Regions from separate parts of the Pseudonocardia sp. Ae331_Ps2 genome, predicted to be linked through region 2. Evidence: riboswitches for the same ligand, from Rfam matches in the RefSeq annotation. Region 2 holds a riboswitch; the other holds the start of a gene.
What was found. A riboswitch is a leader RNA that binds a small molecule or an ion and turns the genes downstream of it on or off. The one in region 2 is predicted to bind thiamine pyrophosphate.

Region 1 (15,538 bases), 4.1 Mb from region 2:
CCGGTGAGCAGCACGAACACCAGGCCCATCGCGATGATGGTCGGACCGGCGCCCTGTTGGAGCAGGTTGGCGAGGTTGAGCAGACTCGGGAACGTGCCGCCCGAGTCGAGCACGCTGAACAGCACGAACAGCGCGGCCAGGCCGAGCAGCGCGGGCAGCGAGCCCAGGTCGCCGCCGCGCAGCCCGCGCAGGTAGGCCGTGATCGCCTCGCGGGTGGTGCGGGCGGTGGTGTCGATGCCGAAGTCGGCGGCCCGGTTGGCGGGGTTCGCCCGGCGGGCCGCGCTCTGCTCCTGCTCGGGCGCGGGCGTCCGTTCGGTCACGGTGTCTCCTCCCGGGCCGGCCGGGCCGGACGGGTCGGGGTGGGGGGCCATCAGGACACCGCCTGCTCGGGCCGCGGCAGCCCGAGCTCGCCGGAGCGGCCCGCGGTGATGAGCGCGACGACGTCGGAGTGGGTGACCTCGCGGGTCGGGACCTGCGCGACCATCCGGCCGAGGTAGAGGCAGGCGATCCGGTCGGACACCTCGAAGACGTCGGCCATGTTGTGGCTGATGAGCACGACGCCGAGGCCCTGCTCGGCCAGCCGTCGCACGAGGTCGAGCACCTGGCGGGTCTGGGCGACGCCGAGCGCCGCGGTCGGCTCGTCGAGCAGCACGACACGCGAGTCCCAGAGCACCGCCTTGGCGATCGCGACGGTCTGGCGCTGCCCGCCGGACAGCGACGCGACCGGGGTCCGGACCGAGGTGACGGTGCGGACCGAGAGCGACGCGAGGGTGTCGCGGGCGGCCTGCTCCATCGAGCCCTCGTCGAGCATCCAGGAGCGCCCGCGCTCGCGGCCGAGGAACATGTTCTGGACGATGTCGAGGTTGTCGGCGAGCGCGAGGTCCTGGTAGACGACCTCGATGCCGAGCTTGGCGGCGTCCGACGGGCCGGCGACGGTCACCGGAGCCCCCTCGAACAGGACCTCGCCGGAGTCGATCGGGTGGATCCCCGCGACGCACTTGACCAGGGTGGACTTTCCCGCGCCGTTGTCGCCGACGAGCGCGGTGACCTCGCCGGCGCGCACGGTCAGGTCGACGTCGTGCAGGACCTGCACGGCGCCGAAGCTCTTGGAGACACCGCGCAGGGAGAGGATGGGGTCGGCCACTTCGGGCACCTTCCACGTGGGCGCCGGCCGGGCCGCGGCGGGATCACCGCCGCGGCCCGGACCGGCTGCGGGTCCTACTTGATGCCGAGCTGGCCGCAGGCGGCCTGGGTCTCGGCGTTGCAGATCTCCGAGGCCTTGACGTAGCCGGCGTCGGTGACCTTCTTGACCGAGTCCTTGGTGATCAGCTGCGGCTCGAGCAGCAGCGACTTGACATCACGGTTGCCCTTCGGGTCCTTGACCGTCTGGGTGGCGACGCCGTCGGCGGCCGCGGTGTCGCCCTTGGCCAGGGCGCCGGCGAGCTTCGCGGCGGCCTGCGCCTCCTGCTCGATCGGCTTGAACACCGTCATGTACTGGTCCCCGCGCAGGATCGCGGCGAGGCCGTCGGCGGTGGCGTCCTGGCCGGTGACCACGACCTTGCCGTTCAGGCCGTACTTGGCCAGCACCGTGACGATGGCGCCGGCGAGGCCGTCGTTGGCGGCGACGACGCCGTCGACCTTGCCGCCGTTGCCGGTGAGGATCTGCTCGAAGGTGGTGCCGCCGACCTGGTTGTCCCACTTGTCGATCTTCTGGCTCTGCACCAGCTTCAGGGCCCCGGACTCGTACTTGGGCTTCAGCACGCTCTGCTGGCCGTTGTAGAACAGGGTCGCGTTGTTGTCGGTCGGCGCGCCCTCGATCTCGATGACCTGGGCGCCCGGCTTGTTGCCGATGCCCTGGACCAGGCCCTCGCCCTGCAGGGCGCCGACCTTCTCGTTGTCGAAGGAGACGTAGTAGTCGCTGACGCCGCCGAGGTTGAGCCGGTCGTAGTCGATGACCGGGATGCCCTGGGCCTTCGCCTTCTGGGCGACGGCCGTGCCGCCGTCGCTGCTGATCGAGGCGATGATCATGACCTTGACGCCGCTGGAGATCATGCCGTCGGCCAGGGTGGAGAACTTCTGCTCGTCGCCCTGGGCGTTCTGGATGTCGGGGTCCATGCCCTCGGCGCGCAGCGCCGCGTCCAGCATGGGCTTGTCGAAGCCCTCCCAGCGGGCCGAGGAGTCGGTCTCGGGGAGGATCACCCCGACCTTCACCCCACCGCCGGACCCGCCGGAGCCACCGCCGGCGGTGTCCCCGCCGCCGCCCGCGCTGTTCTGTCCGCAGCCCGCGACGGCCAGCAGCAGGCCGAGGCCCGCCGCCGCGACCGCCCGACGCAGCCGGGGACCGCGCCCCGTGTTCCGTGCCCCCATCGGGGTCTCCCTCCACGACGTTGTGGACCGCTCGCATGATCACGAACGGGTGAATGTTGCGAGCGCCAACGTATTGGGCGGAACCGGCTCCGCAACAGCCTTCTGAATCGAGACAGTTCCCGTTTCGTCATCACGATCCGGTCACGAACGCCGACTTTGTTGCCCTCGGGCACGATCCGGAGCGCCGGAACGCCGGCCCTGCCTCAGCCGCGCAGGGTGTCCAGCAGGTCCGCCTCGACCGCGGCCAGCGCCGGGTCGGTACGGCTGCGCGGGCGCCCGGAGTCGACGACGAGCTCCCGCACCACCGTCGCCGGGCGCAGCGAGAACACCAGCACCCGGTCCGAGAGCAGGGCCGCCTCCCGCACGTCGTGGGTGATCAGGACCGTCGTCCAGCCGTAGCGGGCGCGCACCGACTCCAGCCAGTCCTGCATCGCGGTCCGGGTGAGCGCGTCCAGCGCGCCGAACGGCTCGTCGAGCAGCAGCACCTGCCGGCCCGCGACGACGGTGCGCAGCAGCGCCGCGCGCTGGCGCATGCCGCCCGAGAGCTCGCCCGGGCGGGCGTCCTCGAAGCCGGCCAGCCCGAACGGCTCGAACAGCGCGCGGGCGCGCTCGCGGGCCTCGCGGCGCGGCACGCGGGCGACCTCCAGCCCGAGGGCGGTGTTGTCGAGGACCGTGCGCCACGGGAACAGCAGGTCCTGCTGGGGCATCAGACCGAACGGGGCACCGCGCACCGGGCCGCCGTCGACCTCGATGTCGCCGGTCACCGTCGCCCCGTCGAGGATGCCCGCCAGCGCCCCGAACAGCGTCGACTTGCCGCATCCCGACGGCCCGACGAGCGACACGAACTCCCCCGGCGCGACGTCCAGGTGCACCCCGGACAGCACCGGCAGGTCGCCGTAGGACACCGACAGGTCGCGCACCACGACCTTCACCGCGCACCTCCTCCGTCGTGGTCGGCCACGTACCAGGGCGTGACCAGGCGCTGGAGCAGGAAGGTCAGTGCGAACAACGTCACCGACAGCACGGCGGTGACGCCGACCGCGGCGAGCACCAGGTCGGTGCGGAACTGGTTCTTCTGGAGCTGCATGAAGATCCCCAGGCCGGCCCGGGCGCCGACGTACTCGGCGAAGATCGCCCCGGTCACCGCGTAGGTGATCGCGATCCGCAGCGCCGTGAAGAACGACGGCAGCGCCCCCGGCAGCCGCACGTAGCGGAACCGCTGCCAGCGCGAGGCACCCATCGACCGCAGCAGGGCGGTCGCGGCGCGGTCGGTCGCGGCGAAGCCCTCGATCAGCCCGACCGCCACCGGGAAGAACGTCACCAGGGCGATGACCAGCACATTCGGCAGCAGGCCGAAACCGAACCAGATGATGAGCAGCGGCGCGATCGCGACCACCGGCAGTGTCTGCGAGGCCACCAGGAGGGGGGTCAGCGCCCGCCGCAGCCAGGGCGAGAAGTCCACCGCGACCGCCGCGGCCCAGGCCAGCGCCATCGAGACGGTGAACCCGATCAGCGTCACCTGGACCGTCGGGAGGGTGTTCGCCCAGAGCTCGGCCCGGAACGCCCAGCCCTGCTCGACCACCCGCAGCGGCGAGGGCAGCACCTGGGGCCGGGTGCCGGCGACGGTGACCGCGACCTGCCAGGTGAGCAGCAGCGCGGTGACCAGCGCGGCGGCCGGCCACAGCCGACGGGTCACGGTGCCAGGTAGTCGTTGGTGAACCAGGTCGAGAAGTCCGGCTTCTGCCGCACCGGGGCCCCGTCCGGCCCCGCGACGGTGCCGGTGTCGTAGAGGAACCCGGAGAAGCCGGCCCACTGCTGCGGGGTCTGGAACCCCACACGGCCCTGCGCGTCGCGCAGGAAGCGCTCACTGAGCATCTGCGCGCCCCGGTCGACCAGCTCGTCGGAGGTGAACGCGCCGGGGTTGGCCTCCTTCAGCATCCGCGCCGCCGTCGCCGGGTCCTGCGCGGCCAGCGCGTAGCCCTTCTGGACGGCCTGCACGAACCTCCGGGCGGTGTCCGGGTTGTCCCGCAGCCAGGTCGAGTTGCCCAGCAGCAGCACGTTGTAGGAGTCCGGGAAGCCGTAGTCGGTGTAGCGGAAGGTACGGATCGGCTCGCCCCGCAGCTGTGCCTCGATCCCCTCGACGTTGACGAACGGCTCGGTGAAGTCGGCCTGCCCCGAGTAGAGCGCCTCGTAGGCGGCGGTGGACAGCACCTCGGTGCGGAAGTCGCCGCGCCCGCCGTCGGCCCGGATCACGGCCTGCATCTTCTGGTTCTCGCCGGGCCCGCCGAACCCGGCGTAGACCTTCCCGTCGAGGTCGCGCGGCCGCGTGAGGTCGGACCGGTCGGCGCGCACGGCGATCTCGGTGGCCCAGTGCTGCAGGATCGCCATGACCGAGGTGATGTCGGCACCCGCGGCCTTGGAGAAGGTGAACGAGTCCTGGAAGCCGACGCCGAAGTCCGCGGCGCCGGAGCCGACCAGGGTGTCCGGCGAGGTCTGGTTGTAGGGCAGGAACTCGACGTCGAGACCGGCGTCGCGGAAGTAGCCCGCCTGCTGGGCTGCGAACAACCCGATGTGGTTGGTGTTCGGCGTCCAGTCCAGCGCGACGCGGATCGGCCCACCCCCGGCCGCGGCCCCGGAGCCGTCGCCCGCGGCGCAGCCGGACAGGGCGAGCGCGAGCGCCAGCACGACGGCCAGTGGACGGAGAGCACGTGACAGCACGGGGCGGCCTCCCTACGCCGGTGTGACCCGGATCAGGTTCGAACGGTCGGCGGCCGGTCCTGCCGCCCTCTCAGCCTCGGTGCGCGGGCTCCCGCGGTACGTCCGGAGACCTTACGCGGCCCACCCGGTCCCGCCGGGGCGACGTCGGTCGCACCGCACCGTTCGGACACCCCCCCGTCACCGGAGCCGCGACTTCGGTCACCTGCGGTGATCGGTCGGACGCGCCGGGCGAGCCGCCGTCCGCGGCGGTGACCACGATCGTTATCCTCACCCACCACACCCGCGACGCTGTGTCACGGACCTCGCTCGCGGGAGCTGACGCGGAAGGGACGAGATGGCGGCCTCGCTCTGGACCTCCGGCACGACCGGGCGGCCGACGCCCGACCCGGCACCCGCCCTGGTGCGGGTCGCGTTGCAGGCCGGTTCCGTCTCCGTCGCGCACGCGGACGTCGCCGCGATGCTGTCCGGGATCTGCGTCGCACTGGTGCCCGCCGCCCGGGTCGGAGGTGCGGCGCTGCTGCTGCGCGAGCCCGCCGACCCCCGCGACCCCGAGGCTCGGCGGGTCTTCGGGTCCGACACCGCCGCCCTGCGCCTCGGGGAGCTGCAGCGCCGGGCCGACGCCGGGCCGGGCCCCGCCGCCGAGCGCGGCGACCGCACGCTGACCACCCCGGACCTGACCCGGACCGGGCCGCCCGAGCTGGCCGCGGCCGCGGCCGACTGCGGCCTGGTCCGCTCGCTGTCCGTGCCGGTCCCGGTCGCCGGGCGCACCGCGGGCGCCCTGCAGCTGTTCGCCCGGGGCGGGCCCGACGACCCGCTGGGCGAGCGGCTGGTCGTCGCGCTGGCGCCGGTGGTCACCGCACTCGCGGCCCGGCTCACCGACGTCCGCGAGCTGGCCCGGCTGCAGCTGCGCACCGCGGCCTCCGCGGTGCCCGAGCAGTCCGACGCGGTCGACCGCACCGCGCTGATCCCGGCGGCCCGCCGCTCCCCCGCGGCACCGGTGGCGCCGCGGGTGCCCGCCCAGCGGCAGGCCCGGCACCGCCGGCGCGACCAGACCTGATCCCCGGGGTCAGGTCTCCGGCCGGTCCTCGCGGGACGCGCCCCGTTCGAGGAGCTGCTGGTGCTCCTGCAGGTAGGCCGACGCGCGCTGGCGGCTGACCCCGAACAGCCTGCCGATCCCGGCGATCGACTCGCCCTCGCCGTGCAGCGCGACGGCCTCCTCACGGCGGAACCGGCCACCCACGGCGCCCAGGCCGTCGAGGGTGCGGGTGAGGGTCTCGACGATCAGCGGCCGTGCCTCGCGCGGGACGATCTCCCGCCAGCTCAGCCCCTGTGCCCGCAGTTCCTGCAGCTCGGCCACCCGTCGGCGGGCCGAGGACAGCGCGGCGACCGACGCGTCCAGCTGGGCCGCGAGGGCGGCCAGCGCGGTGTCGGCGTCGTCCGCGGGCCGGTCGCGGAGGTCCGCTCCGTCGTCCGCACCACGCTCGGTCGTCGTCACGCCGTCGAGCGTACGGGGGCGGCGACGACGGGCGGTGGCCGCGGCGTACCGTGATCCACGCAAGGGGGGTTGCTCCCTCGAACAGGGCAATCCCGACAGTACGTGTGGAGGACGCGAATGGGCCGGTACGACGTCGTCATCGTCGGCGGAGGATCCGCGGGGGCGGTGCTGGCCTCGCGGCTCACGGAGGATCCCACACGCCGGGTGCTGATGCTCGAGGCGGGCCGCCCCGACCACCGCTGGGACCCGATCATCCGGATGCCCGCCGCGCTGTCCAAGGCGTGGGGCAACCCGCGCTACGACTGGTGCTACGTCACCGAGCCCGAGTCGGGTCTGGCCGGGCGGCGGATCGCCGTCCCGCGCGGGAAGGTCCTGGGCGGCAGCAGCAGCATCAACGGGATGGTCTACCAGCGGGCCCACCCGGGCGACTACGACCGCTGGTCCCGCCTGCCCGGCTGCGAGCAGTGGAGCTCGGCCCACCTGCTGCCCTACTTCCGCCGCCTGGAGCGTCGGACCTCCGAGCACGGCACCCCGCTGCCCGACGGCGGCCACGGCCCGCAGGTCCTCGAGCGGGCCCCGGCGGCCGGCCCGCTGAACGCGGCGTTCCTGGCCGCGGCCCAGCAGGCCGGGCACGCGCTGGTCGACTCGACGAACGGTCCGGTCCAGGAGGGCTTCTCCCGCACCGAACGCACGATCTCGCGCGGGCGCCGCTTCTCGGCCACCGATGCGTGGCTGCACCCGGTCGCCGGCTCCCGGCCCAACCTGACCGTGCGCACCGGCGCCCTGGTCCGCGCGCTACGCACCGACGCCCGCGGCACCCGGGTCATCGGGGTCCGCTACCGCGCCTCCGACGGCACCATCCGCGACGTCGACGCCGGCGAGACGATCCTGGCCGCCGGTTCCATCGCGACCCCGCAGCTGCTCCAGGTGTCCGGTTTCGGCGACCCGGAGCACCTCGCGGGCATCGGCGTCGAGACCCGGGTGGCGCTGCCGGGGGTCGGCGCGAACCTGCAGGACCACCTCGCGGTGCACCTGCAGCACGCCTGCTCCCAGCCGATCTCGCTGGCGCCGCAGCGGGCACCGCACCGGCTGCCCGCCGCGGCGGCCCGCTGGCTGGTCTCGGGCACCGGGGTCGGGGCGAGCAACCACTTCGAGATCGGCGGGTTCGCCTCCACCTCGATGGCCGGGGACATCCCGGACGTGATGATGCTGTTCGCGCCGGTCGCGATGCGCTTCGCGCCGGACGTCCCGCCGGTCGGGCACGGCTACGAGATGCACGTCTCGGTGATGGCGGGCGACGTCCGGGGGACGGTGCGCGCGGTGTCCCGCGACACCGCGGTCCCGCCGCGCCTGGTGCAGAACTACCTGGTCACCGACGGCGACCGGCGTCGCTGGGTGGAGGCCGTCGGCCTGGCCAGGGAGATCCTGAACCAGCCTGCGTTCGCCGACCTCGACGCCGGGGAGACCTTCCCCGGGGAGGCCGTCCGCTCCGACGCCGAGATCCTCGACTGGGTGTCCCGGCGCGCCCAGAACGGGCTGCACCCGACCAGCACCGCGCGGATGGGCACCGACGCCGACGCCGTCGTGGACCCGTCGACGCTGCAGGTGCACGGCACCGAGGGCCTGCGGATCGTCGACGCGTCGATCTTCCCGGACGTGCCCAACGCCAACACCTACGGCCCCGTGGTGGCGGTGGCCGAGCGGGCCGCCGACATCGTCACCGGCGCGACCCCGCTGCCCGCCGACCCGGCGCCGTCGCGGCGGGCCGGGACGCACGAGGGCACGGGCTCAGGGCAGGAGCCGTTCGCACCGGCATCCTGAGGCGCCCGACCTCCTGACACCCCCGACATGCCGAACGGGGCGGGGATCCGATCGGATCCCCGCCCCGTTCGCGGGTCTGTGTGTGGGGGCCGCGGCGGCCCCGGGCGTCACTCCCCGGTCTGCACCTGCACCCCGGACTCACGCAGCTTCTCGGCGTGGGCACGACCGTGGTGGTTGCAGAACAGGAGTTCCCCACCGGAGGGCAGGATCGCGCGCACCTTGGCAGCCGCACCGCAGCGGTCGCAACGGTCGGCAAGGGTCAGTTCGGGCCGGGTCAGCGTTTCGGGCTGCATAGCGGTCTCCCTCCGTCGCGGCGGCGGGCTTCGGGCGCTCGCCGCCGTATCACTGTGACGACCGCACGAGCGGCTCGCCCACACCTGTACAGACGCTCGAGGCCCCTGTACGTGTTCCCGGGATGCGTCGCGACGTCCGTCACGTGTGGCGCGGGCCGCACGGTCTGGTGGCGCCGCGATGTACCCGCGGTGACCGATTGCGTATGAAGTTGACTGCGTGTGAATCATGCGGGGAACTCGGCCGACGTGCAAGCGCGCCACGGTAAATACGGTGTGTCGCGGACTACGGTGGGCGAGTGAGTCCCCGCCCGTCGCCCGATCGTGTTCCCGCTCCGCTGCTGTTCCTGGCCGGTGGGATCTCGATGTACGTGGGGGCCGCACTGGCCGTCGGGCTGTTCGACCGGCTGGCGCCGTCGGCGGTCGCCGAGCTGCGGCTGATCGGTGCCGCGCTGCTGCTGCTGGCCTGGCGCCGCCCCGGCCGCGACGCCTGGCGCGGCGTCCGCCTCGTCCGCGCGGGGGTGTTCGGGCTGGCCACGGCCCTGATGAACGTCGCCTACTACGAGGCGATCGCCCGGCTGCCGCTCGGCACTGCGGTGGCAGTCGAGTTCACCGGACCGGTCCTGGTCGCGGCGCTCGCCTCCCGCCGGTTCCGCGACATCGGCGCGGTCGGCCTGGCCGCCGCCGGCGTGCTCCTGATCGCCGACGTCCGCTGGTCCGGCAGCCCGGCCGGGGTGCTGTGGGCCTTGGGCGCGGCGGCGATGTGGGCCGTCTACATCGTGCTGGGCAAACGGGTCGCACGCGCCGGTTCCGGCATCGACGACCTGGCGACGGGGTTCACCGTGGCCGCCGTCGTCCTGGTCCCGCTGCTGTTCGTCGGGGGTCCGGGAGCCGTGACCGGGTTCGGCGTCGCGAACCTCGCACCGCTCGCCGATCCGGCGGTGCTCGCCCTGTCCATCGGGCTGGGTGTGCTCAGCTCGCTGATCCCCTACGTGCTGGACCAGGTCGTGCTGCGCCGGGTCGGGCAGGCCCGGTTCGCGGTGCTGCTGGCGCTGCTGCCCGCCACCGCGACCCTGGTCGGGCTCGTGGTGCTCGGTCAGCTGCCCGGGACGCTGGAGGCGGTCGGGATCGGCCTGGTGGTCCTCGCCGTGGCCCTGCGGTCCCGTGACGGCGACGAACCGGTCCCCCTGCCCGCCACGTCCGCCCGGGACCGGGCCGCCCCGTCCTGACCGATCCGCCCTGACCGGCACGGCGACACGACGCCCACGGTGATCCGTTCCGCGCGCGGTGATCCGCAGGCCGCACGGTGATCCGCCGTCCGCGCGCTGATCCGGAGTCCGCACGCTGATCCGTCCGCGCACGGTCCTCCGGAGTCCGCACACTGATCCGCGGCGCTCGCTGATCCCCAGTCCGCGCTGATCCGGAGTCCGCGCGCTGATCCGCCATCCCCACGGTGATCCGCGGTGCGCGCGCAGATCCGCAGTCCGCGCGGTGATCCGCAGTCTGCGCGGTGATCCGCAGTCTGCGCGGTGATACGCGGTCCGCGCGTGTCCGGACGCGCGCGCCGAGCGGATCAGCGCGCGCGGAACGGATCACCGTGTGCTCGGCCGCACCGGCGTCCCGGTGGTGCGGCGGTGGCGCTGCGGTGGCGCTGCAGCCCCGCGACGGCGACAGGCCGCCCCATCGCCCGGGCACGGGCCGCCGTGCCCTCCCGTCCCGGCCTGCGCGGTGGTCCCGGCACGACGGTGCTGCCTGCGGGCCCCGCCCGCGCAGGCACGGGCTCGCGCGCGGTCGCGGCCCGCGAGGGCGGCTCTCAGCGCCAGGAACGCAGGGTCGCGATGCGTTCCTCGAGCTGCTCGATGGTCGCCATCGCCACCGGCGGGCCGCCGCAGTGCGCCCGCAGCTCGTTGTGGATCTTCCCGTGCGGCTTGCGGGTCTTGTGGTTGTGCAGCGCGACCAGGGTGTTGAGCTCCTTGCGCAGGGTCTGCAGCCGCTCCCGGACGCTCTGCCCGCGTTCGGCGGCCAGCGGCGGGGTCGGTTCGGTCGCCGGCGTCGCGCGGGCCTGGGCACCGGTGCGCGGTGAGCCCTTCGCGATCCACTCCGCCTGCCGCTGGGACAGCAGGGTGCGCACCTGGTCGGGCTCCAGCAGACCGGGCAGCCCGAGGTAGTCCTCCTCGTCGGCGGAGTAGGTGGCGCCCTCGTAGATCAGCTGGTCCAGCTCGGCGTCGGCGCCGAGGGAGGTGAACGCCTGCTCCTGCTCACCGGGCTCGTCCTTGACCTTGTTGGCCTCGTTCAGCTCGGCGTCGTTCCAGACCTCCTCGGGCCGCTGCGGCTTGCCGAGGACGTGGTCGCGCTGCGCCTCCAGCTCGCTGGCCAGGCCGAGCAGCACCGGGACGCTGGGGACGAACACCGACGCGGTCTCGCCCTGCCGCCGCGACCGCACGAAGCGGCCGATGGCCTGGGCGAAGTAGAGCGGGGTCGAGGCGCTGGTGGCGTAGACGCCGACGGCGAGGCGCGGCACGTCGACGCCCTCGGACACCATCCGGACCGCGACCATCCACCGCTCGGTGGAGCGGGAGAACTCCGCGATCCGCTCCGAGCCGCCCGCCTCGTCGGACAGCACGACCGCGGGCCGTACCCCGGTGATGCCGGTCAGCAACGCGGCGTAGGCCCGTGCCGCGGTCTGGTCGGTGGCGATGACCAGGCCGCCCGCGTCGGGCATGCCCCCGTCGCGGTGGCTCTGCAGGCGGCGGTCGGCCGCGGCGAGCACCGCGGGCATCCAGTCCCCCGAGGGGTCGAGCGCGGTCCGCCAGGCCATCGCGGTCTGCTCGCGGGTCAGCGGCTCCCCCAGCCGGGCCGACATCTCCTCGCCGGCGCTGGTGCGCCAGTTGGAGGTGCCGGAGTAGGCCAGGAAGACGACCGGCCGGACCACGTTGTCGGCGAGCGCCTCGGCGTAGCCGTACTGGTGGTCGGCGCGGCTGCGTGGGGCGCCCTCGGCGTCGGGGACGTACTCGACGAACGGGATCGGGTTGTCGTCGGAGCGGAACGGCGTACCGGTCAGGGCCAGGCGGCGGGTGGCGGGCTCGAACGCCTCGTAGACGCCCTCGCCCCAGCTCTTGGCGTCGCCGGCGTGGTGGATCTCGTCGAGGATCACCAGCATCCGGCGGTTCTCGGTGCGGTTGCGGTGCAGCATCGGGTGCGCGGCGACGCCGGCATAGGTGATCGCGATGCCCTGGTAGTCCCGCGAGGTGCCGCCCGCGGAGTTGCGGAACTCGGGGTCGAGCGCGATCCCGGCGGCCGCGGCCGACTCGGCCCACTGGTACTTCAGGTGCTCGGTCGGGGTGACGACGGTGATCGCGTCGACCACCCGGTCGCGCAGCAGCTCCGACGCGACGCGCAGGGCGAAGGTCGTCTTGCCCGCGCCCGGGGTCGCGACCGCGAGGAAGTCCCGCGGCGAGGTCGCGAGGTAGCGGGCGAGTGCGCTGCGCTGCCACGCGCGCAGCGGGCGGGTGTCGGGCGACACGAGCTGGGTCTGCGACACACGTCTCCCCTGGTCCGTGGGTCGTTCCCGGGTGGGAACCGGCGATTCCCCGCCACGTCCGCGCGTCGACGCCGACACGGCTGCGGGGCGCGGATCAGGGTAGCCGGGCGTCGTGACGGCGCCGCCCGGTGGGCGGGCCGGGAGCCTCCCCGACGGCGACGGGCCAGGTCAGCCCCGGGGCGGCCGCGGGCGGCGGGCGGTGAGGACGAACGCGGGCGGGAGGTTGGCGAGCACCGCGCGGCCGTGCACGACCTCCTCGAAGGCCGCGGCGAGCCGGAGCCGGAGCCGGCGGGCGGGCGGCAGGGCCCGGGTCACCGAGTAACCGAACTGGGTCAGGGCGCCGTGGGGGTGCAGACAGCCGGCGACGACGTCGGTCAGCCACGGCTCCTCGCGCGGGTAGGCCGCCCACGGCAGCCCGGACACGACGACGTCGGCACGGGCGAGCCCGCGGGCGGCCAGCAGCGCGGGCAGCTCGGCCGCGTCGGCGACGGCGACGTCGAGGCCGGGGTGGCGGGCCCGCAGCAGCGCGGCCAGGCGCGGGTTCAGCTCGACGGCCAGATGGTGGCCGCGGCCGCCGAGCCGCTCGGCGATGACGTCGGTGAACGCCCCGGTGCCCGGCCCCAGCTCGACGACGACCGGGTCCCCGGTCGCGGGGACCGGCGCCGTCGCGGCGAGGGCCAGCGCCCGGGAGCTCGGCAGCGCCGACGCCGTGCGCAGCGGGTCGCGCAGGAACTCCCGCAGGAACGCACCCGCCCCGGCCGTGGAGGTCGGCGTTGCCGTCTGCGTTGCCGTCTGCGTTGCCGTCTGCGGTGACGGCTGCGCTGCCGGGGACAGGGTGGACGGTGCGACGGTGCTCATCGGGCTCCGGGGTCTCGTGCGACGCGACCGGGCCACCGTGCCGGTCAGGTCCGAACGCCGCCCGACGACGGGGTGAACGCGCCGCGACCGGTCGCGGTGGGGATGATGGAGGCGATGAGCGAGCGCGACCGCACCCCAGCCGACGCTGGCCCCCTCGCCCTGCCCGCGGCGGGGCTGCGGCTGGCGGCCGCCGTGTCCGCACGGCCGCTGCTGCTCCTGCGCCGCGGCGGCGGCTGGGTCGCCGAGCTGGGCCGGGTCGGCCTGGGCCGCTCCGACCTCGCTCCGGACGTGCCGGCCGGCCCGGTCGCACCGGTGGCGCGGTGCGCGGCCCAGGTGCTGCTCGCGACGACCGGGGCGGTGGCCGGGCTGCTCGACGACGCCGTCGCGAGCCCCGACATGCCCCTGCCCGCCGCGGACGCCGAGCGGCTGCGCGCGACCCTCGCGGGCCTCACGTCCCTGCTGCTGCCGGGCGGCGGCCCGCTCGTGATCACCGGATCAGCAGGAGCCGGTGCCCCGGACGGCACCGCTGCCACGGCAAGGACCGGTCCCGGCCGGCAGGACGACCGCGGTCGGGCCGCCACCACCGCCGTGACCGACGCCACCGCGGCCACCGACACCGCCGACACCGTGGCCACCGACACCGTGACCGCCCACACCGCCGACAGCGTGGTCGCCACCGACGGCGTGACCACCGAGAGCGTGGCCACCGACACCGCGACCGCCGACGAGCCCTGCCCGGCCCCGGCCGAGGCCGCCGAGCGGGTCTTCACACCCCCCGGCGCCGACACCCCCTCGGTCCCGTTCGACACCGGCGCCCGCGACGCCCGGGGCGGCCCCGTCCCCGGCCGCGACGTCGCCGCCACCCCCGGCGCGGTCGTCCTGCGCACCCCGATGTTCGAGCTGCTCCAGTACCTGCCGCGGACCGAGAAGGTGCGCGACACCCCGGTGCTGGTCGTCCCGCCGCTGGTGCACCGCTACTGGCTGGCCGACCTCGCGCCGGGGTACTCGCTGGTCGAGCACCTGCTCGAGAAGGGGCTGCAGGTGTTCGCGCTGTCCTGGCGCCCGGCCGGCCCGGCCGACGCCGACCGAGACCTCGACGCGCACGCCGCCGCCGTCCTCGACGCCGTCGACGCCTGCGGGCGGATCACCCGCGCCCCGCGGGTGTCGCTGCTCGGGGTGCGCACCGGCGGGCTGCTGACCGCGGCGGTGCAGGCCCACCAGGCCACGATCGGGCTCGACGACCGGGTCGCCGCGGTCGCCTACCTCGCCACCGTCCTCGACCAGTCCGACGCGCTGCCCGGCTTCGCGCCCGACCCGGCGACCGTCGCGGAGACCGCCGACCTGGCCGCCCGCGACGGCGTTCTCGACGGCGCGACGGCGGTGCGGGCCTGGGCGTGGCGGCGCGGCCCGGACCGGGTGCTGCCGTGGGCGGTGCCGCACGGTGGCGGGACCGCCGACCTGGACGGCCGCGCCGCGCGGGCGATGCGGGCCTGGGTGGCCGACCTGCTGCCGCTGCCCGCCGGGCTGCACATCGACCTCGCCGCGCTCGCCGCGGCCACCGGCGACGGCGCGGACCCCGACCGGCCCGACGTGCGGGTCCTCGGCACCCCCGTCCGGTTCGCCGAGCTGCGGCGCGACAGCTACCTCGTGGCCGCCGACGACGACCCGGTACAGCCCTGGACGGGCGGGTACCGCACCGCGCAGCGCCTCGGCGGCGGCTGCCGGCTCGTGCTGGCCCCCGGTGACCAGGCGGGGGCGCTGATCGCACCGCCGTCGATGGCGACCGGGTTCCGGGCCGCCCCCTGCTCCACCGGCGACGGCGTGGCGCAGCGCTGGCGGGCCGGGGCCGAGGCCGTCGAGGGCTCCTGGTGGGACGACCTGGCCCGCTGGCTGGTCGAGCGGTCCGGCACGGTGCGCGACGCACCCCCCGAGCTGGGCGGACGCCGCCTGCGACCGCTGTTCCCCGCGCCGGGCACCTACCTGGGCGAACCCGCCCCCGTCTGAGGGCGGGCCCGGGATCATCACACCCCGGCCTTTCCGGCACCCCACCGCCCGGCCACGGCGCCTAGGCTCGGCGGTGATGACCACTTCCAGCTCCCGTCCCGTGAGCGGGGCAGGCCTCGAGGAGCACGACGTGCTCGTCGGCGGCCGGGCCCTGCGCGTCGTGCGTCGCCCCGCCTCCGGCCCGGGCCCCCGCCGTACCCCGCTGCTGCTGTGCAACGGCATCGGCGCCGCCACCGACGTGCTCGACCCGCTGGTCGCGGCGCTGCCCGCGGACCTCGACGTCATCCGGTTCGACCCGCCGGGCATCGGCGGGTCGGCGGTGCCGCGGATGCCGTACCACCTGACGTGGATGGCGCACCGGCTCGGCCAGGTGCTCACGAAGCTGGGCGTGCGCGAGGCCGACGTCCTCGGGTTCTCCTGGGGCGGGATGCTGGCCCAGCAGCT
Region 2 (15,538 bases):
GGGGTGGTTCGGCGCGGCGGGTCCGGATGTGTTGCTCGTTCAGGTGGCCGATCCGGTGGACCGACCGACAGAAAGGTGAATGGGCGGAAAGAATTCGTCAACGAAGGGGCCCGTGAGCGGAATCACTGCAACAAGCGTGTAATTATCAGATTCTCCCTAAACGCACTGGTCAACGACGTCACATCACGGACCTATCACGCGGTCATGAACATTTCTGATTCGGAAGCAACTCGAACCTTCCGGGCCGCTCGTTCGTCCTCAGGGCGAGGTGCTCGACCCGCCCGCGCGGGGAGGAGGGCCCTCCTGCTGTGGCCTCGTTCACCGCTCGTCCTGCATGCTGGTTCGGTGAACGACACCGCACCCGGCCCCGGGAGCCCGGCCGAGCTCGCCGACGCGTTGCGCGCGACCGGCTATCTCGCCGACGACGGTCTCGCGACGGCGGCCTTCCTCGCCCTGCGCATGAACCGTCCGCTCTTCTGCGAGGGCGAGCCGGGGACCGGTAAGACCGCGCTGGCCCAGGCACTGGCCGCCACGCTGAACGCACCGCTCATCCGTCTGCAGTGCCACGACGGCATCGACTCCGGTCAGGCCCTCTACGACTGGGACTTCCCCCGTCAGCTGCTGCACCTGCGCACCCTGGAGGCCGCGAGCGGCCGCGACGGGTTCGACCCCGACACGGTGGAGGCAGGTCTCTACGACGAGCGCTTCCTGCTGGCCCGCCCGATCCTGCAGGCGCTGCGCACCAGCCCGTCGGTGCTGCTCATCGACGAGATCGACCGCGCCGACGACGAGTTCGAGGCCTTCCTGCTGGAGGTCCTCACCGAGCACGCGGTGACCATCCCGGAGCTCGGGGAGGTGCGCGCCGCGACACCGCCGGTCGTCGTCCTCACCTCGAACCGGACCCGGGAGGTGCACGACGCGCTCAAGCGCCGCTGCCTCTACCTCTGGCTGGAGCACCCGAACATCGAACGCGAGATCGAGATCCTGCACAGCAGGCTGCCCGAGGTGCCCGAGCGGCTCGCCGCGTCGGTCGCGCGGGCGGTGCAGAAGCTGCGCCACACCGACCTGATCAAGCCGCCGGGCGTCGCGGAGACCCTGGACTGGGCGCGGGCGCTGCAGCTGATCGGCGCCCGGCACCTGGACCCGGAGTCGGCGGCGCGCACCCTCGGCGCCGTCCTCAAGTACCGGGAGGACGCCGACCAGGTCCACAAGCAGCTCGACACCCTGCTGGCGTCCTGACCCGGCCGCGATGACCGTTCCCCCGAGCCCGTCCCCGGCGGCCCCGCCCCGGCCGCCCGCGGCGGAGCCCACCGGCACCACCGACGAGCTGCTGACCGGATTCGTCGGGTTCACCGAGGTCCTGCGCGCGGCCGGGGTGCCGGTCACCCAGGACCGGGTGACCGCCTACCTGGAGGCGCTCGACACCCTGGACGTGACCGACCGGGACCAGGCGTACTGGGCCGGCCGGCTGACGCTGTGCGCCGACCCCGACGACATCGTCCGGTACGACCTGGCGTTCCCGTCCTGGTTCGAGCCGACCAGCAACCGTCCGTCGAGCAACCGCGACGACCGCCCGCCCGCACCGCCGAAGCTGGCCGCACTGCTGCCGGGCCGCGAGGGCGGGGAGGACGACTCCGACGACGCCGACGGCCCGCAGATCAAGGCCGCCGCGACCGGTGCGGAGATCCTGCGCAACCGCGACGTCGGGGAGCTCTCCCCCGCCGAACGCGAGCACCTGCGCCGGCTGATGACCCTGCTCAGACCGGAGCCGCCGACCCGGGCGTCGCGGCGGCGCAGACGGAACCGGCACGGTGAGGCCGACCCGCAGCGCACGTTGCGCGCGGCGCTGCGCAACCAGGGCGAGATCTTCCGGCTCGCCCGGCGCGACACCTCGCGCCGGCCGCGCAAGGTCGTGCTGCTGATCGACGTGTCCGGCTCGATGGAGCCCTACGCGGACGCGCTCGTGCGCTTCGCCCACGTCGTCGTCCGTCGTTCGCCGCGCTCGGTCGAGGCGTTCACCCTGGGCACCCGGCTCACCCGGATCACCCGTGAGCTGCGGCTGCGCGACCCCGAGCACGCACTGCGCGCCGCGGGAAGAGCCATCCCGGACTGGTCGGGCGGCACCCGGCTGGGCGAGGTGCTGCAGGCCTTCGTCGACCGCTGGGGACGCCGCGGGGCGGCCCGCCGGGCGGTCGTGGTCGTGTTCTCCGACGGCTGGGAGCGCGGTGGCACCGAGCTGCTCGGCACCCAGGCCGAGCAGCTGTCCCGGCTGGCCCATCGGCTCGTCTGGGTCAACCCGCACGCGGGCAAGGACGGCTACGCCCCGGTCCAGGGGGGAATAGTCGCGGCCCTTCCGCACTTGGACGACCTGCTGGCCGGGCACAGCCTGGACACGCTGGAGAAACTGCTCGAGGTGGTGCGCAATGCGTGACGTGATCGACCAGCTCGAAGGCTGGTGGCGCAAGGGTGAGCCGGCCGCGCTCGCGACGGTGGTCGGGACCTTCCGGTCCGCACCGCGCCAGCCGGGGGCCTCGATGCTCGTCGGCCCGGCGGGCGAGGCCGTCGGCTCGGTCTCGGGCGGCTGCGTCGAGGGCGCGGTCTACGAGCTCGGGCAGCAGGTGCTGTCCGAGGAACGACCGGTCCTGCAGCGCTACGGCGTCTCGGACGACGACGCGTTCGCCGTCGGCCTGACCTGCGGCGGCATCCTCGACATCTTCGTTGAGAAGGTGACCCCGGAGACCTACGAGCAGCTCGGCCGCATCGCCGAGGCGATCCGCGACGAGGACCCGGTCGCGGTGGCCACGGTCGTCGCGGGCCCCTCGGAGCTGCTCGGCAAGCGGCTGATCGTCTGGCCGGACAAGACCGAGGGCGGCACCGGATCGGACCGGATCGACGACGCGGTGCGCGACGACGTCCGCGGCCTGCTCGACTCCGGCCGCAACGCGACGCTGACCTACGGCGTCCACGGCGAGCGTCGTGGGGAGGGGCTGCAGATCTTCGTCGAGTCGTTCGCGCCGCCGCCCCGCATGATCGTGTTCGGGGCGATCGACTTCGCCGCCGCGGTGGCGCGGATGGGCAGCTTCCTCGGCTTCCGGGTGACCGTCTGCGACGCCCGGCCGGTGTTCGCGACCGCGAGCCGCTTCCCGGGGGCCAACGAGGTCGTCGTCGAGTGGCCGCACCGCTACCTGCAGACCGAGGCGGACGCGGGCCGGATCGACCAGCGCACCGCACTGTGCGTGCTCACCCACGACCCGAAGTTCGACGTGCCGCTGCTGGAGGTGGCGCTGCGGCTGCCCGAGGTCGGCTACATCGGGGCGATGGGCTCGCGACGCACCCACGACGACCGGCTCGAGCGCCTGCGCGAGCGGGGCGTGACCGAGGCCGAGATCGCGAAGATGTCGTCGCCGATCGGGCTGGATCTGGGCGCCCGCACCCCGGAGGAGACCGCGGTGTCGATCGCCGCGGAGATGATCGCCCAGCACTGGGGCGGCGAGGGCATCCGGCTGGCCGAGCGCGAGGGGCCCATCCACGCCTCCTGACATCCCCCCGCTTTCGGCCAGGTCCGCGGCGTGACGTGCTCGCCGCCGACCTGCGGCTCCGCGCGCCGCCCGCCGATCGAGAGGCCGGGAAAGAGGGGTGTCCCTGTACCGTGGGACACACGCTCGTGACCGAGCCGCCCGCCGTCCGGGGCGGGCCGTCGACCATCACGGAGCAGGAGGAGGGCAGCGTGGTCCTCACCGGTCAGGCAGGCACCGTCGTCCCCGGGCACGGGGCGGACCGCGCCGTGCCGCGGGAGACGGTGCTGGTGCTCGACGGCGAGACCGGCGGCGCCGGTGCCGAGGAGGGGTACACGGTCCGCGCGGCGCAGTGCCCGCGGGAGCCGCGACCGCGGCTGTCGAAGTTCCACGCGCCGGAGATCGTGTTCGGGCCCGACTCGCTGCCCGAGACCGCCCACGCCGCGCTGCGTCTCGGGGCGCGGCGCCCGTTCGTCGTCACCGACCCGGGGGTGACCGAGGCCGGGTGGCCCGCCGAGCTCCTGCGCCACCTGCGCGCCGCCGGTCTGCGGCCCCAGCTGTGGAACGAGATCACCCCGAACCCGAAGGACCACGAGATCCAGGCCGGGTTCGAGCGCTACGAGAGTTCCGGCTGTGACGTGGTGATCGGCATCGGCGGGGGCTCGGTGATCGACGCCGCGAAGGGCGTCGCCCTGCTCGCGGCCAACGGCGGCACGATCCTCGACTACGAGGGCATCGACCGCATCGCCAACCCGATCCCTCCACTGGTGATGGTGCCGTCGACCTCGGGCACCGGCGCCGACGTCTCCCAGTTCTGCATCATCACCGACACCGAGCGCCTCACCAAGATCACGATCATGGGCCGCGCCCTGGTCCCGGACGTCTCGGTGATCGACCCGCGGCTGCTCGTCACCATGCCGGACTGGCTCAACGCCGCGACCGGCCTGGACGCGCTGACCCACGGCATCGAGGCGTTCGTGTCGCTGGCCCACGGCCCGCTGACCGACACCCACGCGCTGCACGCCGTCGCACTCGTCCACGCCAACCTGCCGACCACGATGATCCGCCGCCACGACGACGGCCCCCGCTCCGCGATGGCGCAGGCCGCGCTCGAGGCGGGCCTGGCGTTCACGAACGCGATCCTCGGCGCCACGCACGCCATGAGCCATCAGGTCGGCGGCATGCTCGACCTGCCGCACGGCCTGATCAACGGCGTGCTGCTGCCGCACGTGATCCGGTTCAACGGCTCGGCCTCCGACGCCGACGCGGCGCGCTTCGTCCCGATCGCCCAGGCCATGGGGCTGCCCGCCCGGCCCGGGATGCCCGGCGACGAGGCCGTGGACATGGTCGCGACCGAGGTCCGCAAGCTGGCCGACGAGGTCGGCGTCCCGACCGGGCTCGCCGCCATCGGGGTGCGCGAGGCCGACGTCCCGCGACTGTCCCGGCTCACCCTCGGCGACGCCTGTCTGACCACCAACCCGCGCACGGCGAGCGTGGAGCAGATCGAGGACCTGTTCCGGGAGGCGCTGTGACGCCGTCGCGGAGGCCCACGCGGTGACCGCCGCCGCCCGCTTCCCGCGCCGCCGCACACCCGCCCCGTCCTCGTCGCCGGCCGCCGCGGGTCGGGCCCGGCCCGACCTCGACCAGCTCACCGGCCTGCGGACGGGCAAGCCGTCGTTCTACTCGGAGTACCGCGAGGGGGCCGAACGGCTGCGCCGGGTCATCGTCGCGCTGGACCGGATCTCCGCCGCGCTGGTCCGCACTATGGAGGGCTCCGAGGCGCTGGTCCGCGCGGTCGCCGACGCGGCGGCCGACCACCTGTCCGCGGACTGGGTGGTGCTCGGGCTCGTCGACGGCGAGCTGCCCGACGCCGCGCCGCGGCACGTCGTCCTCGGGCCGGACGGCGTCGAGTGGGCCGACCTGGCGTCGGTGCCCGAGCGCGTGCGCCGGCACGTGGAACGGCTGCACGCCGGCGACGGCCACCACGACCACGACGACCACCAGCACCAGCACCACGACGACCGGCATCACGACGACCAGCGCCCCCGGCACCTGCACGTCCCGATCCGGCTCGACGGCCGCACCGTGGGCGGGTTCGTCGCGTGGACGCCGCCGGAACGCCACATCGACGACACCGACCATTCGGTGCTGCGCATCCTGGCCGGTCAGACGGCGTCGGCGCTGCAGAACTGCGCGCTGCTGGAGCGGGCCGAGCGACTGCACGCGCGCACCGCGGCCCAGGCCGAGGACCTGCGTGTCCGCAACGACGAGCTGATGCTCACCCAGCAGGCGCTCGGCGCGGCACGCCAGCGGGAGGTCCTCGACAACGAGCGGCACCGCATCGCCCGCGAGCTGCACGACAGCGTCACCCAGTACGCGCTGTCGGCCGGGATGCACATCGAGCTGTGCCGGTCGGAGATCACCGATCCGGACCTGCTCCAGCACCTCGACACCGCCAAGGACCTGACCCGGCGGGCCGTCGAGCAGCTGCGGTCGGCGATCTACGCGCTCAACGACGACGACCACGCCGACAAGGACCTGCCGTCGATGCTGCGCCAGCTGTCCACCGTGCACATGCCCGACGAGCTGCGGGTGGAGGTGACGATCGGCGGGGCCCCGGTGCCGCTGCCGCACGAGCACGAGCAGTCGCTGTTCCGGATCGCCGGCGAGGCGCTGTTCAACACGGCGATGCACGCCTCGGCGTCGCGGGCGGTGGTGCGGCTGGCCTACGCCGGCGGTCGCGTCCGCCTGTTGATCTCCGACGACGGCGGCGCCTCCCCCGAGCAGATCCGCCGCACGCTGCGTGCGGCGTCGGTCCGCGGCCCCTCCGGGGAGCACCGCGGCCTCGTGAACATGGACGCCCGCGCCCGCGAGATGGGTGGGACCCTGCGGTTCCGCCGCTCGCGGATCGGTGGGCTGCAGGTGCAGGTGGACGTCCCGATCGGGACGCCGGGGCAGGAGGAGCTCGGATGAGCAGCGGCACACGGACCGCCCCGGGAGGCCCCGGGGCCGCACCGGCACCCACCGCGCCCGCCGACGGCAGGGCGGGACTCGGCACCCGTCGCGGCCCCGGCCACGACGGTGTGCCTCCTGGCCCCGGGCAAGGCGGTTCCGGACTCGGCCGCTCCGGGCAGGGCGGCTCCGCGGGTAGCGCTGTCGTGCCCGGGCAGGGCGGCTCCGTCGGCAGCGCTGTCGCGCCCGGGCAGGGCGGATCCGGACAGGGCGCTGGGAATCCGCCGGGTGGTGGGGTGCACGGGGCCGGCGGGACCGCCGCGACCCGCACCGGCCCTGGTCCCGGCTCCGGCTCCGGCTCCGGCTCCACGAGCGTCGCGGCACCGCCGATCCGGATCGTGCTGGTCGATGACCACTCGATCATGCGGCAGGGGCTGCGCGCGGTTCTGGAGCGCGAGGACGACCTGCGCATCGTCGGCGAAGCCGGCAGCGCTCCGGAGGCGTTCGCCGCCGTCGCGGCCGGCCGGCCTCAGGTGGTGCTGCTCGACCTCAAGCTGGCGTCCGGCCCGCAGACCGACGGTCTCGAGGTCTGCCGCAGGCTGTGCGCCGACCACCCCGGCATCGGGGTGCTGGTGCTGACGACCTTCGCCGAGGACCGTCTCGTCGTCGAGTCGGTGCAGGCGGGTGCCCGCGGCTACGTGGTGAAGGACGTCGACACCACCGAACTCGTCCGCGCCATCCGCGCGGTGTCCCGCGGGGAGAGCGCGTTCGACGCCCGGTCGGCATCGGCGATGGTGCGGTCGCTCTCCGGCGGGATGCCCGACCGGGAACGACTGACCGACCGCGAGCTCGACGTGCTGCGCCTGCTGGCTCGGGGGCTGTCCAACCGCGCGATCGGCGCCGAGCTGTTCATCTCCGAGACGACGGTCAAGTTCCACGTCGGCAACCTGATGCGCAAGCTGATGGTGTCGCGCCGCGCCGAGGCGGTCTACGCAGCCACCAAGCTCGGCCTCCTCTGACACCACCCACCCCCCGCCGCCGCCCCTCGCCCGACACCGCGGCACGGCGGCACGGCGGCACGGCGGCACGGCGGCACGGCGGCACGGCGGCACGGCGCGAGGATGTGCGTTCCGCGGAACGCGGTCTGACTTTTCGACGGCCGTCACGGGGCGGTCGGCAGCGCGATCGGTCAAGATCGGAGCGCCGGTCGGACCGGTCGACCACCGCCCCGATCGCGTTCCGCGGAACGCGGTCCTGGTCCTGGCCCTGGCCCTGGCCCTGGCCCTGGTCGACCGTTGGGTCGGCAGGGCCGACGGGTCCCGTTCCGCTTCGTCGACCTCTCGGCATCCCGACCAGCAGCCGCGTTCCGCGGAACGCGATCGTCCCAGGCCCCGTCCTCCGCCGGGCTCGAAACTGTCGGACCCACCCGGCACACTCGTCTCGAACACACGTTCGACGAAGGAGAGTGTCGTGCCCCTGCCCGCCTCGACGACCACGACCACGCCGGCCGGTGAGCTGAGCCTGCCGGACCTCGAGTCCGAGCTCCTCGGTCTCGCCGGCCACATCGCCGCCGCCGAGTGCCGCTTCCTGCGACTGCTCGCCGAGTTCGACGACCGCGGCGGCTGGTGCGGGGTCGGCGTCCGGTCCTGCGCCCACTGGCTGACCTGGCGGGCAGGGATGAGCCTGCGCACCGCGACCGAGCACCTGCGCGTCGCGCACGCGCTGACCCGGCTGCCCCGGATCACCGAGGCGTTCGCGGCCGGCCGGATCTCCTACTCCAAGGTCCGGGCCGTCACCCGCCTCGTCGGCGCGGAGGACGCGGTCCTCGACCGCGTCACCGCCCCGTCCCCGATGGGTCCCGCCACAGAGCCGCTCCGGGACCCCGGCAGCGACCCCGACGCCGACGCCGACCCGGGAGTGCATGCCGGCTCCGGCGTGCCGGACGCCGAGAGGGCGGAGGAGACCACCACGCCGCCCGCCGACAGCGGCGACACGGTTACGCACGACGACACGGCGAGCGAAGCGGCGGTCGTCGTTGTCGCTCCGGAGCCGCAGGGTGACGCCGGGGCTGTCGCCCTTCTCGGTGCCGCGGCCGGGCCCGACGCCGAGCAGGTGCTCCTGGACCTCGCCCTGGGCGGGACCGCGAGCCATGTCGAGACCGTCGTCCGCGCGGTGCGTCGACGCTGCGCGCCGCCGAGCGACGTCGCCGCCCGGCGCGGGTGAGCTGGCACCACGACGTCGACGGATCCCTGGTCGTACGAGCCCGGCTCACTCCCGAGAACGGCGCCCTCCTGATCGCCGCGATCGAGGCCGGGGTCGCCGCAGCGCTCCCGACTCCCGCCGGCCCGACCGACAGCGACAGCGACGATCCGGCCGCACGCGAGGGGCGGCGGGCGGGATGGGGCGGGGTCGATCCCCACGAACAGGCCCGCCGCACGGAAGAGCAGGCACCGGGCGCGGTCGTCGACTCGCTGGCGGCCCGGCGGGCCGACGCTCTGGTGGACCTGGTCGTCCGCGGGCCCGGCGCGGCCGGCGCCGCGGTGGTGGAGCGGGGCTCGGCGCGGGTGACGGTCGTCGTCGACGCAGGGACCGGCACCGCACGCCTCGCCGGTGGGCCTGAGATCGCCGCGAGCACCGCCGAGCGCCTTGCCTGCGACGCCCGGGCCCAGGTGCTGCTGAGCGATCGCACCGGGAACCGGATGTACCTCGGTCGGAGCAGGCGACTGGCGAGCCCGGCACAGATCGCCGCCCTGACCGCCGACGGTGGCGGCTCCTGCCGGTTCCCGGGGTGCCACCACACCCGTCACCTCCATGCTCACCACGTCCGTCACTGGCTGCGGGGCGGGCCGACGGACGTCGACAACCTGGTCCTGCTCTGCTCGTTCCACCACCGTCTCGTGCACGACGACGGGTACCTGGTCCTGCGCCCGCCCGGTGAGGGCTGGTTGTTCCACCGGCCCGACGGCAGCCCTGTCGAGGCGACGGGCAGACCGCTGGACGGCAGCGCCGAGTCCCTCGTCGAACGGAACACGCGGGCCCGACTGCGGATCGATCGCAGCACCCTCACCCCTGACTGGTACGGCGATCGCCTCGACCCCGAGCCGATCCTCGACGCCCTGCTCCCGCCCGGCACGACGGCCACCGCCGTGGCCTGAACCCGCAGGCACTCCGCCGGACAACCGGAGAGGAATACAGACACAGGTACGGCCGGGGAGCCGACCCGGACCGCGGCGCACCGAGCCTGCGGGAGCCCGGTGCAGACACCGGCGCGCGAGGGCGCGGAAGCCGCATGTGCGAGGGGCTGGACGGCGGCCGCACAAAGTTGTCGCCGGACCGCGTTCCGCGGAACGCGGCGCCGGAAGCCACGCCCGGTCGAGGAGCGCGGTGACGATCTCGCCGAGGCCGTGGTTCCACTCGGGGGTCACGGTCACGGTCGCGGTCGGGGGCGTCGGGGCTCCGGGCGTGCAGCGGGGCACGTCGTCCCAGGAGGCGCGGCCGAGGGCGAGCGAGCGGTCCACCGGCCCGGCGGCGCACGGGCAGGCCGCGACGACGACCGGTTTCCGGCCTCGGGGGACAGGGCCGGCGGGCAGGACCGGTAGACAGGACCGATGCGCTGGTACGCCGAACGCCCCGACCGGATCGCCCGACAGGTCGTCGCCGACCTCGTCGCCGTGCTGTGGACGGTCCTCGCCGTCACCGCCGGCGTGGCCGTGCACGACGGGTTGTCCGCGCTGCGTGGGCCCGGTGACTCGCTGGTCGTCGCGGGCGGTCGGGTCTCCGACGCCTTCACCGGGGTCGCCGGAGCGGTCGGTGCGGTCCCGTTCATCGGGTCCGACCTGGCCCGCGCGCTGGATCCGGCCGCGGGGGCGGGCACAGAGCTCGTCGCCGCGGGGCGGCAGTTCGGGGGCGCCGTCGACGCTCTCGCGACCGGGGCGCTGGTCGTCGTCCCGCTGGTGATGCTGCTGCCGGTGCTGCTCGGCTGGCTCCCGCTGCGACTGCGCTACGCCCGGCGGGCCGGCGCCGCCGTCGCCGCGCGCGCCGCCGCCCCGGATCTACTGGCCCTGCGGGCGCTGTCGCGGGTGCCGGTGTCGCGGCTGGTCCGGGTCGCGCCGGACCCGGCGGCTGCGTGGCGGTCCGGGGACCCCGCCGTCGTGGCGGCGTTGGCCGCGCTGGAACTGTCCGACCTCGGCCTGCACACCCGCGTCCACGACCGGCCGACGACAGGGCGATGACCGGCGGCTGAAGAAGCGGGGACAGAGCTGGCGACACGCCGGCAGATCGACGGCAGCGTGACGAGACGGCGGCGTGGCGAGACCGGCCGTGTCGAGGCGGCAGGACGGCGGGCGACACGGCAGGGCGGCGACACGGCTGCGGTGCCGGCCGCGGCGCCGGGAGAACCACGGAGCGGGGTGCGACGCTGTCGACCATGCCGCTGTTCGCCCTGGAGGGCCTCTCCCCCACCGTGCACCCGGACGCCTTCGTCGCCCCGACCGCGACGCTCGTCGGGGACGTGCGCGTCGAGGAGGGTGCCTCGATCTGGTACAACGCCGTGCTGCGCGCCGACCTGGGGCCCATCGTCGTGCGTGCCGGCGCCAACGTGCAGGACGGGTCGGTGCTCCACGGCGGCGACGACCCGGTCACCGAGATCGGCGAGGGCGCCACGATCGGGCACCTGTGCGTGGTGCACGGTGCCGTGATCGGGGCGCGGGCGGTCGTCGGGAACGGCAGCACCGTGCAGGACGGTGCCCGGATCGGCGAGGGTGCGATGGTCGCCGCCGGGTCGACGGTCACGCCGAACTCCGAGCTGCCCGCCGACCGGCTGATGCTCGGCTCCGCGGCGAAGGAGCGCGGCGAGCTGACCGAGCAGGCCCGCTGGTGGGTGCGGACCAACCCGGACTTCTACCGCGCCCTGGCCCGGCGGCACGCCGACGGCGTCACCCCCGCCTGAGCCGCCCCCGCGCGTTCCGCGGAACGCTCCGGGCCCTCAGCCCTCGACGTCGGGCGAGCTCGCCTGGGCCCGGTAGCGGCGCGGGATCCGGCCGGCGTGCCGGGCGTCCCACCCCGCCTCCACGCCCCGTCGCATCGCGCGCGCCATCCGCTCCGGGTCGGCGGCGCGGGTGACGGCGGTGGCGAGCAGGACGGCGTCGCAGCCCAGCTCCATCGCCAGCGCGGCCTCCGAGGCGGTGCCGATCCCGGCGTCGAGCACGACCGGCACGCCCGCGGCGGCCACGATCATCTCGATGTTGTGCGGGTTGCGGATGCCGAGCCCGGTGCCGATCGGGGAGCCGAGCGGCATCACCGCGGCGCACCCGACCTGCTCCAGGCGACGGGCGAGGATCGGGTCGTCGTTGGTGTAGGGCAGCACGGTGAAGCCGTCGTCGACGAGCTGCTCGGCGGCGTCGAGGAGCTCGACCGGGTCGGGCAGCAGGGTCGTGTCGTCCGCGACGACCTCCAGCTTCACCAGGTCGGTCTCCAGCGCCTCGCGGGCCATCCGCGCCGTGAGCACCGCCTCGGCCGCGGTGCGGCAGCCCGCGGTGTTCGGCAGCACCGCGATCCCGAGGCGGCGCAGCAGGTCCAGCAGCCCGGTCCCGCCCGCGACGTCGACCCGGCGCAGCGCCACCGTGGTCAGCTCGGTGCCGGACGCGACCAGCGCCCGCTCCAGGATCTCCAGGTTCGCCGCCCCGCCGGTGCCCATCACCAGCCGCGAGTCGAAGAGGTGGTCGCCGAAGGCGAGCTTGTCGGTCTGCACAGCCATGCTCATCCTCCTTGCACCGCGGTCAGGACCTCCACGCGCGCGCCGACGCCGGGACGGTGCCCGGCCCACGACGTGCGCGGCACGACCTCCCCGTCGACGGCGACGGCGATCCCCCGCTCCGGCAGCCCGGCCTCGGCCAGGATCCGGGCGAGGTCGGCGTCGGCGTCGACCTCGCGGTGCTCGCCGTTCAGCACGATCAACATCAGTGGTTCCCCTCCTCGCGCACCCCGGCGGCGGCCGGGACGAACCGTCGCGGGTCCGCGGCGCGGACCGCTTCGGGCACGTCGTCGCCGCGCAGCAGCGCCGCCACGGCCACCGCGGTCACCGGCACCAGCAGCATCCCGTTGCGGCCGTGCCCGGTGGCGACGATCAGCCCGTCGGGCCCGGTCCGCCCGATCAGCGGCAGGTTGTCCCGGCTGCCGGGCCGCAGCCCGGCGGCGGTCTCGGTGAGCGCGTACTCGGCGATCCCGGGCAGGATCCGCTCGGCGTCGCGCAGCAGGTCGCGCACCCCGCCGACGGTGACGTCGGTGTCGAAGCCGTTCTCCGCCGTCGTCGCGCCGACGACGAGGTCGCCGTACCCGGGCAGCGTCCGCGGCACGGCGTAGACCGCCCGCCCGTCGACGAGCGCCCGCACCGTCCGCGACGGCGGCGGCAGCGCCCCGGCGCGCCGGGTCAGCCGCAGGATCTCGCCCTTCACCGGGCGCACCAGCCCGTCGAGCACCGGGTGCAGCGACGACGAGTGCGCCCCCGCGGCGACGACGACCGCGTCCGCCGCGACCGTGGCCCCGTCCGCGAGGCGCACGCCGGTGACGCGGGCGCCGTCGTCGAGCACGCGCGCGACCCCCCGGTCGGAGACCACGACCCCGGCCCGCTCCGCCGCGGTCGCCAGTGCGGCGAGCAACCGCCGGTTGTCCACCGAGGGGTCGTCGGGCACCGACAGGCCGCCGCGGACCTCGGGGCCCAGCGCGGGTTCGAGCCGGCGCAGCTCGCGGCCGGTCAGCCGGCGCACGTCGCGGCCGAGGGACTCCAGGTAGTCCGCGAGCGCGGTCAGCTCGGCGCGGTCGCCCGACCCGGTCGCGGCGACGACGGTGCCCTCCGGGTGCAGCCCGGCGTCGGTGCCGGCGTCGGCGGACAGGGCCGCGGCGAACTCCGGCCAGCGGGCGACCGAGTCCAGCCCGAGGGCGAGCAGGTCCTCCTCACCGGGCCAGGCCTCGGTGACCGGGGCGAGCATCCCGCCGGCCACCCAGGACGCGCCGCGACCGGGGGCCGGGTCGAACACGGTCACCGACCAGCCGTCGCGGGCCGCCGCGCGGGCGAGGGACAGGCCGACCGCGCCCGCCCCCGCGACGACCAGCCGTCCGGCACTCGCGCTCATCGGATCCACCTCACTCCCTGCGCCGGCATGACCCGGATCAGGTTCGACGGTCGGGACCGCGTCGCGGGTCCCCTCTCAGCCCGCTGCCCGGGCTCCCGTGGTTCGTCGTCGTCCGGGGCACAGGCTACGCCGTAGCCTGCGAGCCGTGTCCGACACTGATACCCGCCCCGGCACCCGCGACACCCGTCGCGCCCGGCTCGACGCCCTCACCGACGCCCGCCTCTACCTGTGCACCGACGCCCGCACTGCGCGTGGTGACCTGGCGGAGTTCGCCGACGCCGCGCTCGCCGGCGGGGTCGACATCGTCCAGCTGCGGGACAAGGGCGGGCCCGACGGACCGCTGGAGGCACGCGCCGAGCTCGCCGCCCTGGAGGTGCTCGCCGACGCCTGCCGCCGGCACGGCGCGCTGCTCGCGGTGAACGACCGCGCCGACGTCGCGCTCGCCGCGGGCGCCGACGTGCTCCACCTCGGCCAGGACGACCTGCCGGTGCCGTGGGCACGCCGGGTCGTCGGCGACGACGTGCTCGTCGGCCGGTCCTCGCACAGCCCCGAGGAGACCCTGACCGCCGCCGACGAGGACGGCGTGGACTACTTCTGCGTCGGTCCCTGCTGGCCCACCCCGACCAAGCCGGGACGCCCGGCGCCCGGCCTGGACCTGGTCCGCACGGTCGCCGGGCGCGCCCCGGCGCGGCCGTGGTTCGCGATCGGGGGCATCGACGGCGACCGACTGGACGAGGTCCTCGACGCCGGCGCCGACCGGATCGTCGTGGTCCGGGCGATCACCGAGGCCGAGGACCCGCGTGCGGCCGCGGCGGCGCTGCGGGCCCGGCTGGTCTGAGGCCCGACCGCGTCGATCCCGCGACGCCGGCTGACGGCGCCGCGGGACGCCGGTCAGTTCTGCGTGCCCGAGCCCTGGTCGCCCGAGTTCTGGCCGCCGGAGTTCTGGCCGCCGGAGTTCTGGCCGCCGGAGTTCTGGCCGCCGGAGTTCTGGCCGCCGGAATCCTGCCCGGAGCCCGGCTGCTGGGTCGGCAGGACCCGGTTCAGCCCGTCCTGCAGCGGGTTCGACGAGCCCGAGCCGTCCTGACCGGAGTCCCGGTCGCGGGTGCTGGTCGTCGACTCCGACGTGCTGGTCCCCGACTCCTCGGTGGAGGTCGAGCTCGACGACGACGTCGACGAGTCGCCCCCGGAGCCCTCGCCCCGGTCGTTCTCCTGCTGGGCCGGAGGCGCACCGCCGCGGACGACGTTGCTCACCGAGGTGCCGGAGGAGCCGGACAGCGACGAGCCCTTCACGAACTCGATGCCGGAGATCAGGAACATCGACACGGCGAAGGTGACGACGCCGAGCACCGCGGACACGACGACCGTCTTGCGGGTGACCCGCACCCGGCGGAACCGGCCGTGGCCCGTTCCGGCGGCGCGGGTGGTGCCGCCGGGCGTCTGCCACGGGTCCAGGAGCACCGTCTCCTCGCCGGTGGGCCCGGCGATGCTGCGGCCGGCGCCGTCCTGCGCGGCGGCCGCGGTGCCCTCGGCGACGCCCTTGCCCCGCCGGGTCGCCTTCTCCTTCAGCTCGAGGGCCTTGTCCTTGCTGACCTCGAGCGAGCGCGTGAACAGCGTGGTGGCCAGCGTCGAGATGATCGAGCCGAGCGCCGCGCCGATCACCGTGCCGACCGCGCCGAGGAACGAGCCGAGCACTGCCGTGACGATCGCAGCCCCGGCGCCGGCCGCGATCTTCGTCGGGCTGAGGTCGGCCTTGAGCCCGCTCGCCTTCGTGGTGTCCGACGAAGCGTCCCCGGAGCCGTCACCGGACCCGCCGGAGCCCCCGGACCCACCGGGACCGTTCGGTCCGCCCCCGACCGGCCCCACCGGACCGCCGGGACCGGCCGCGCGGGTCGTGTCCGACGCGGGCGGCAGCACCCGGGTGCGCGGACGCCCGCCGGGCGG

Region 1: another riboswitch for thiamine pyrophosphate. It lies ahead of Ae331Ps2_RS26815 (ABC transporter substrate-binding protein); the one in region 2 lies ahead of thiO (glycine oxidase ThiO).

Annotation. Positions count from the first base shown of each region.
Region 1 covers NZ_MCIM01000001.1:5,740,755-5,756,292, forward strand. Annotated here, with positions in the region: gene Ae331Ps2_RS26790 (sugar ABC transporter permease) at 1-371, opposite strand, end outside; gene Ae331Ps2_RS26795 (ATP-binding cassette domain-containing protein) at 371-1,144, opposite strand; gene Ae331Ps2_RS26800 (sugar ABC transporter substrate-binding protein) at 1,219-2,367, opposite strand; gene Ae331Ps2_RS26805 (ABC transporter ATP-binding protein) at 2,571-3,299, opposite strand; gene Ae331Ps2_RS26810 (ABC transporter permease) at 3,296-4,063, opposite strand; gene Ae331Ps2_RS26815 (ABC transporter substrate-binding protein) at 4,060-5,085, opposite strand; TPP riboswitch at 5,093-5,182, opposite strand; gene Ae331Ps2_RS26820 (hypothetical protein) at 5,420-6,142, shown strand; gene Ae331Ps2_RS26825 (hypothetical protein) at 6,152-6,580, opposite strand; gene Ae331Ps2_RS26830 (choline dehydrogenase) at 6,698-8,401, shown strand; gene Ae331Ps2_RS26835 (hypothetical protein) at 8,509-8,694, opposite strand; gene Ae331Ps2_RS26840 (DMT family transporter) at 9,057-9,920, shown strand; gene Ae331Ps2_RS26845 (DEAD/DEAH box helicase) at 10,505-12,232, opposite strand; gene Ae331Ps2_RS26850 (class I SAM-dependent methyltransferase) at 12,401-13,090, opposite strand; gene Ae331Ps2_RS26855 (alpha/beta hydrolase) at 13,205-15,094, shown strand; gene Ae331Ps2_RS26860 (alpha/beta fold hydrolase) at 15,171-15,538, shown strand, end outside.
Region 2 covers NZ_MCIM01000001.1:1,652,334-1,667,871, forward strand. Annotated here, with positions in the region: gene Ae331Ps2_RS07780 (MoxR family ATPase) at 346-1,239, shown strand; gene Ae331Ps2_RS07785 (VWA domain-containing protein) at 1,250-2,431, shown strand; gene Ae331Ps2_RS07790 (XdhC/CoxI family protein) at 2,424-3,539, shown strand; gene Ae331Ps2_RS07795 (iron-containing alcohol dehydrogenase) at 3,665-5,047, shown strand; gene Ae331Ps2_RS07800 (GAF domain-containing sensor histidine kinase) at 5,070-6,488, shown strand; gene Ae331Ps2_RS07805 (response regulator transcription factor) at 6,857-7,486, shown strand; gene Ae331Ps2_RS07810 (DUF222 domain-containing protein) at 7,938-8,690, shown strand; gene Ae331Ps2_RS33100 (HNH endonuclease signature motif containing protein) at 8,687-9,622, shown strand; gene Ae331Ps2_RS07820 (hypothetical protein) at 10,076-10,699, shown strand; gene Ae331Ps2_RS07825 (gamma carbonic anhydrase family protein) at 10,894-11,415, shown strand; gene Ae331Ps2_RS07830 (thiazole synthase) at 11,452-12,222, opposite strand; gene thiS (sulfur carrier protein ThiS) at 12,225-12,425, opposite strand; gene thiO (glycine oxidase ThiO) at 12,425-13,597, opposite strand; TPP riboswitch at 13,594-13,703, opposite strand; gene thiE (thiamine phosphate synthase) at 13,743-14,435, shown strand; gene Ae331Ps2_RS07850 (hypothetical protein) at 14,489-15,538, opposite strand, start outside.